DNA from 2 places in the Streptodolium elevatio genome. Region 2 is predicted to be linked to the other one. Evidence: riboswitches for the same ligand, from Rfam matches in the RefSeq annotation. Region 2 holds a riboswitch; the other holds the start of a gene.

Region 1 (3,201 bases), on a different contig from region 2:
GACTCGATCACCTCGGACAGCGTGCCGCCCTCGGCCGTCACCTCGGCCGCGCCGCCGGTGTAGGTACGCAGAATCGTCGGGATACGCACGGAAACGCTCATGCCAGGCCAGCCTCTCGGAAGGACTCAAGGGAGGGACGGATGGTCGCGGTCGCGCCGGTGGTCGACTCGATCGCGTCCAGGGTCTTCAAACCGTCGCCCGTGTTGAGGACGACCGTGGTGGCCGCCGGGTCCAACTGCCCGGTCTCCACCAGCTTCTTCAGGCAGCCGACCGTGACACCGCCAGCGGTCTCGCCGAAGATGCCCTCGGTCCGGGCCAGCAGCTTGATCGCCTCGACCACGCGGATGTCGTCGACGTCCTCGACCGCGCCCCCGGTGCGCTTGCACACGTCCAGCACGTACGGCCCGTCCGCCGGGTTGCCGATCGCCAGCGACTTGGCGATGGTGTCCGGCTTGACCGGCCGGATCACGTCGTGCCCGGCCTTCCACGCCGCCGAGACCGGCGAGCAGCCCTCGGCCTGGGCGCCGAACACCTTGTACGGCGTGTCCTCGACCAGCCCGAGTTCGATCAGCTCGCGGAAGCCCTTGTCGATCTTGGTGAGCTGCGAACCCGACGCGATCGGCACCACGATCTGCTCGGGCAGCCGCCAGCCGAGCTGCTCGGCGATCTCGTACGCCAGCGTTTTGGAGCCCTCGCCGTAATACGGCCGCAGGTTGACGTTGACGAAGCCCCAGCCCTCGCCCGCCGCGTCGCCGATCAGCTCCGAGCAGAAGCGGTTGACCTCGTCGTAGTTGCCCTCGATGGCCACCAGGTCGCCGCCGTACGCCGCGGCCGTCAGCACCTTGCCGGCCTCGAGGTCGGACGGGATGAACACGCACGACCGCAGCCCCGCGCGGGCGGCCGCGGCGGCCACCGCGCCGGCCAGGTTGCCGGTCGAAGAGCACGAAAGGGTGGTGAAGCCGAAGTTGCGGGCCGCCTCGACGGCGATCGCCACGACGCGGTCCTTGAAGGAGTGCGTCGGGTTGCCCGAGTCGTCCTTGACGTACAGGTCCCGGATGCCCAGCTCGCGGCCCAGGTTGCGGGCCTGGACCAGCTTGGTGAAGCCGGGGTTCAGGTTGGGGTGCTCCGCGACGTCGGCGGGCACGGGGAGCAGCGGGGCGTATCGCCAGATGTTGTTCGGACCGGCCGCGATGCGCTCGCGGGTCACGCCGCCGGAGAAGTCGTACGCGACCTCCAGCGGCCCGAAACAGAACTCGCACGCGAACTTGGGGCCGAGCTCGTAGCGCTCGCCGCACTCGCGGCAGGAGAGCGCGACGGCGGACCCGAACGAGCCGGGGGCGAGGGTCAGGGTTTGTGCGATCACAGCCATGGCGATGGGGCCTCTCTCCTCATCTTCCCCACGGGGGTCCCCGCAGGCCGGACTTGGCACCAGTCCGCCGGGGGCCCCGCGTGCAGCGCACATGGGTGTACCGATCGGATGGTTGCCGGGGCTTCAACGGGCCGTTCCCTCTGCCCCTCTGGATGAGCTCTATGGCGGTGCGATGTGCCGCCGATCACCCCTGGGGGTCACCGTGCGGCCGCTCCGCGTTTGTCCGAGCCGACGTGCGATCGTCGTATCTCGTGACCAAGACTGTAACCGAACCGGGTGCCGGTCGATCATCGGCGTCCGACACGCGAGACGATGTCCCGCGCACCACAAGCAACGACAGGGGAACGCGACAGTGCTGCCCGAGGTGACCCACTGGCTGGAACGACGGTCCTCGGCCGCCGCGGACTGGCCGGTGCCCAGGCTCCTGGAGGCCAAGCGGTCCGGTCGGGCGAGCCGGGTCAGCGTCGTCCTGCCGGCGCTGGACGAAGAGCCGACCGTGGGCAACATCGTCCGCACGATCCGCACCGAGCTGATGGACCGGTATCCGCTGGTCGACGAGCTGGTGGTCGTCGACTCCGGCTCGACGGACCGCACCGGCGAGGTCGCCGCGCGGGCGGGCGCGCGAGTCGTGCACCGCGACGACATATTGCCGCGCATCCCCGCGCTGCGCGGCAAGGGCGAGGTCCTGTGGCGTTCGCTCCTGGTCACGAGCGGCGACATCGTCTGCTTCGTGGACGCCGACCTGCGCGAGTTCTCCGCCGACTTCGTGTCGGGCATCCTCGGCCCGCTGCTGACCGACCCTTCGGTCCAACTGGTCAAGGCGATGTACGACCGCCCGCTGGAAATCGGCGACACCGTCGTGCCGGCCGGCGGCGGCCGGGTCACCGAACTGGTAGCGCGCCCGCTGTTGAACATGTACTGGCCGGAACTGGCCGGGTTCGTGCAGCCGCTCGGCGGCGAGTACGCGGTCCGTCGCGGCCTGCTCGAACGCCTGCCGTTCCCGTGCGGGTACGGCGTCGAGACGGCGATGCTCGTGGACTCGCTGCAATCGGTGGGGCTGGACGCGATGGCGCAGGTGGATGTGGGCGTACGCCGGCACAGCCACCAGGACGAGGCCGGGCTCGGCCGGATGGCGGGCGAGATCTGGCAGGCGGTGCTGGAGCGCTTGCACCGGGACGGGCGGGTCCGCAAGGGGGCGGGCGGCCTGAACACGGTGTTCGCGCAGTTCGAGCGGGACGAGGAGGGGTTCCGGGTGAGCAGTCACGATGTCGCCGCCCACGAGCGCCCGCCGATGATCACGATCCCGGAGTACCGCAACCGGACCGCACTGGCGGGATGAGGGCGCACGAACTCGCCGGGCCGTCAGCGGCCCGGCGTACGAACCCGCCTGGCTGTCAGCCCTGTTCGTGGTGGGCGAGGACGCGCCCGAGCAGGCGGGTGAGGGCCTCTCGGTCCCCCGCGGACAGCGGGCCGAGCAGGTCGTCCTGCACCTGGTCGAGGACGTCGTCCATGTCCCGCAGCCGGCGGGCGCCCTCGGGGGTGAGGGTGATCCTGTTGCGGCGTCCGTGGTCCGGGTCCGGCGTGCGCTCGACGTAGCCCTGCGCGGCCAGTTCGTTGATCGCGGCGACGACGTCGCTGCGGTCGACGCGGCCGCGGCGGCCCAGCTCGGCCTGGCTCGCGGGCCCGGACTCGTGCAGCGCGGCGAGGAGCCGGTAGTGGTACCCGCGCGCGCCGGCCGCGGCGAAGGCGTCCGACACGAGGCGGCGGGAGTGCACGGAGAGCTGGTTGATCAGCCAGCTCGGCTTCGCCGTCAGGCGTCGGGGGATCTCGTC
Region 2 (3,201 bases):
CCGACCGAGGAGAGGCCGCCGCTGTGATCACCGCGATCGTGCACGTCAAGGCAGCCGTCGACCGCATCCCCGAGATCGCCGAGGCGATCACCGCGATCGACGCGGTGAGCGAGGTGTACTCGGTGACGGGCGAGTTCGACCTGGTCGCCATGGTCCGGGTCCGCGAGCACGACGAGTTGGCGGACGTGATCCCCGGGCGCCTCAACAAGGTGCCGGGTGTCCTGCACACCGCGACGCACATCGCGTTCCGGACCTACTCGAAGCACGACCTCGAGGCCGCCTTCGCGATCGGGCTCGACGACGGCTTCTAGCCGTGCTGCCCGGCTGAGGCGGTCGGGTCGGCGCTCAGGTCGGCACACTCGGACCGGCGCTCGGACCGGCTGATCAGATGACCGCCGGGCCGCGCGGGTCCGACTCGGGCACGCAGCGTCCGCCGTCGGTGCGGTACGTCCACTTGGCCCCGCGCCGCACCAACTCCCGTGCGGCGTCCACGAAGCGGTCCACGTGCTCGTCCGGCGTACCGGCCCCGAAGCTGACCCGGATCGCGTTGAGGTTCTGCTCCCCCGACGGCGCGTCGGGCGCACCGCACTCGGTCGGCGCGTCGGCGCGCCCCCCGAGCAGGCGACGTACGAGCGGGTGCGCGCAGAACAGGCCGTCGCGCACGCCGATGCCGTACTCCGCCGACAGCGCCGCCGCGAACCGCGAGCTGTTCCAGCCCTCGACGACGAACGAGAGCACCGAGACCCGGGCGGAGTCGGGGCCGAAGAGGTCCAGCGTGCGCACCTCGGGGATCTCCGCGAGTCCCGCCCGCAGCCGGGCGAGCAGCGCTTCCTCGCGGGCCGCGAGCGTGTCGAGGCCGGCTTCGGCCAGCGCCCGGCACGCGGAGGCGATGGCGTAGGCGCCGATCACGTTGGGCGAACCGGCCTCGTGCCGGGCCGGGCCGGAGTTCCACTCGACGGCGTCCGCGGTGACCGAGCGGCTGGCGCCGCCGCCCGCGAGGTAGGGCTCGGCGTCCGCGAGCCAGTCGCCGCGCCCGGCGAGCACGCCCGCGCCGAACGGTGCGTACAGCTTGTGCCCGGAGAAGGCGACCCAGTCCACGCCGAGCCCGGCGAGCGAGACGGGATGGTGCGGCGCGAGTTGCGCGGCGTCCAGCACGATGCGCGCGCCGTGCCGGTGGGCGACCTCGGCCAGTTCACGAACCGGGAAGAGCTCCCCGGTGACGTTGGACGCGCCGGTCACGCACACCAGACGCGGCCCGTCGCATTCGTCGGCGGCGAGCGCGGCGTCGAGGGTCGCGACCGCTTCGGCGTGGCTCGACGGGGCGTCCAGATGGGTGACGTCGGCCGTGCGCCGCCACGGCAGCAGCGCCGCGTGGTGCTCGGTCTCGAACACGAACACCCGGGTGCCGGACGGCAGTACGGATGCCAGCAGGTTCAGCGAGTCGGTCGTGCCGCGGGTGAACAGGACCACGTCGTCGGCCCGGGCGCCGACGTACTCGGCGACCGTCGCGCGGCTGCGCTCGTAGAGGTCGGTCGACAGCTGCGACAGGTAGCCGGCGCCGCGGTGCACGCTGCCGTAGTAGGGCAGGTAGGCGCTGACGTCGTCCCACACGCGCTGAAGGCAGGGGGCGCTCGCGGCGTAGTCAAGTGCGGCGTACTCCGCTTGGCCGCCTGTCACCAGCGGCACCCGCACGTCGCGGCCCACGACCGGGAGCGGGGGACAGGCCGAAGCCGCGATCGCATCGGACGAAAGCGGCGAAACAGGGGCGAATGCGACGGCAGTCATGGCTGACCCTCCAGGGCTGGGGACCCCGGATGCCGTGGCTCGTGGAGGTCCGCGCTTGCCGGAGCACCCTTGTGTCCGGCCTGGTCATCACCCGGGGCACCCCACCGCGGAGGAGGGTTGCCGGACAGCAAGCCGGGGCCAAAACGCTGTCACTCGTGACCTGGAAGGAATTATTACCGCAGGATCGCCGGTCTCTCAACACGGATATTCGCCGTCTTGGCATACGAGACGACCATCGGTCGAACATGAGACGCCGGGTGTCCCGTAGGTGGGACAGGACGCCGACACCTGGAACGTCACCCGGACGGCACCGGAACGCCAGACGGGCACGCGGCAGTTGCCGCGCGCCCGTCCGAGTCATCGCGCAGACCGTCCGATCCGGCCGAGCCGGCGGCGTCCGAGGCTTCTTGCGACTCCCCGACCGGCCTCGGTCGTCGGCCAAGTCGGCCGGTCAGCCGGGTCAGCCGAACGAGCGGGTCGCCTCCACCCACCGGTCGAGTACCGCCTGCGCCTTGCCGGAGTCGATCGCGTCCGCCGCCCGCTCGATGCCCGACGCGAGCTGTTCGCTCAGCGGACCGTGCCCCGGGCCGAGCGCCGCGAGCGCCGCCGCCGAGTTGAGCAGCACCGCGTCCCGCACCGGCCCGCGCTCCCCCGCCAGCAGCCGGCGCGCGACGTCCGCGTTGAACGCCGCGTCGCCGCCGCGCAGCGCTTCGATCGGCTCCAGCTTGACGCCGAAGTCGCGCGGATCGACGGCGTCTTCGTGCACCTCGCCGTCGCGCACGACCCACACCTTGGAGGTGGTCGTGATGGTCAGCTCGTCGAGACCGTCGTCGCCCCGGAACACCAGCGCCGAAGTCCCGCGCCGGGCCAACACACCCGCCATCAGAGGCGCCATGCGCGCGTCCGCGACACCGATGGCGGTGTACGGGGCGCGCGCCGGATTCGTCAGCGGGCCAAGGATGTTGAAGGTCGTCTGCACACCCAGCTCACGCCGCGCCTGGGCGGCGTGCCGCAGCGCCGGGTGGAAGCGCTGCGCGAAGCACAGCGTCACCCCGGCCTCGACCGCCGTCCGCGCCACCTGCTCCGGGGTCAGGTCCAGCGACACCCCGAGGGCCTCCAGGACGTCGGCCGCACCGCTCTGCGACGACGCCGAGCGGTTGCCGTGCTTGACGACCGTCGCCCCCGTCCCCGCGACCACGATCGCCGACATCGTGGAGATGTTGACGGTACGGGCGCGGTCGCCACCGGTGCCGACGACGTCGACGATGGGGCCGGGCACCTCGATGGTCACCGCGTGCGCGTACATGGAGTCGACCAGGCCCGTAACCTCGTCGACGGTCTCGCCCTTGGCACGCAGCGCGACCACGAAGGCGGCGATCTGCACGGGCGTGGCGTCGCCGGTCATGATCTGGTCCA

What was found. Region 2 has a riboswitch for S-adenosylmethionine ahead of ACWD12_RS38290 (aminotransferase class V-fold PLP-dependent enzyme). Riboswitches for the same ligand answer to the same signal wherever they lie in the genome.
Region 1: linked by a shared signal. The riboswitch ahead of thrC (threonine synthase) and the one ahead of ACWD12_RS38290 (aminotransferase class V-fold PLP-dependent enzyme) in region 2 are both predicted to bind S-adenosylmethionine.

Annotation. Positions count from the first base shown of each region.
Region 1 is NZ_JBSFVE010000001.1:921,659-924,859, forward strand. Features, by position in the region: gene ACWD12_RS04040 (ubiquitin-like small modifier protein 1) at 1-101, opposite strand, end outside; gene thrC (threonine synthase) at 98-1,369, opposite strand; SAM riboswitch class I at 1,386-1,528, opposite strand; gene ACWD12_RS04050 (glucosyl-3-phosphoglycerate synthase) at 1,722-2,708, shown strand; gene ACWD12_RS04055 (MarR family winged helix-turn-helix transcriptional regulator) at 2,764-3,201, opposite strand, start outside.
Region 2 is NZ_JBSFVE010000037.1:4,551-7,751, reverse strand. Features, by position in the region: gene ACWD12_RS38295 (Lrp/AsnC family transcriptional regulator) at 24-311, shown strand; gene ACWD12_RS38290 (aminotransferase class V-fold PLP-dependent enzyme) at 385-1,785, opposite strand; SAM riboswitch class IV at 1,832-1,946, opposite strand; gene trpD (anthranilate phosphoribosyltransferase) at 2,246-3,201, opposite strand, start outside.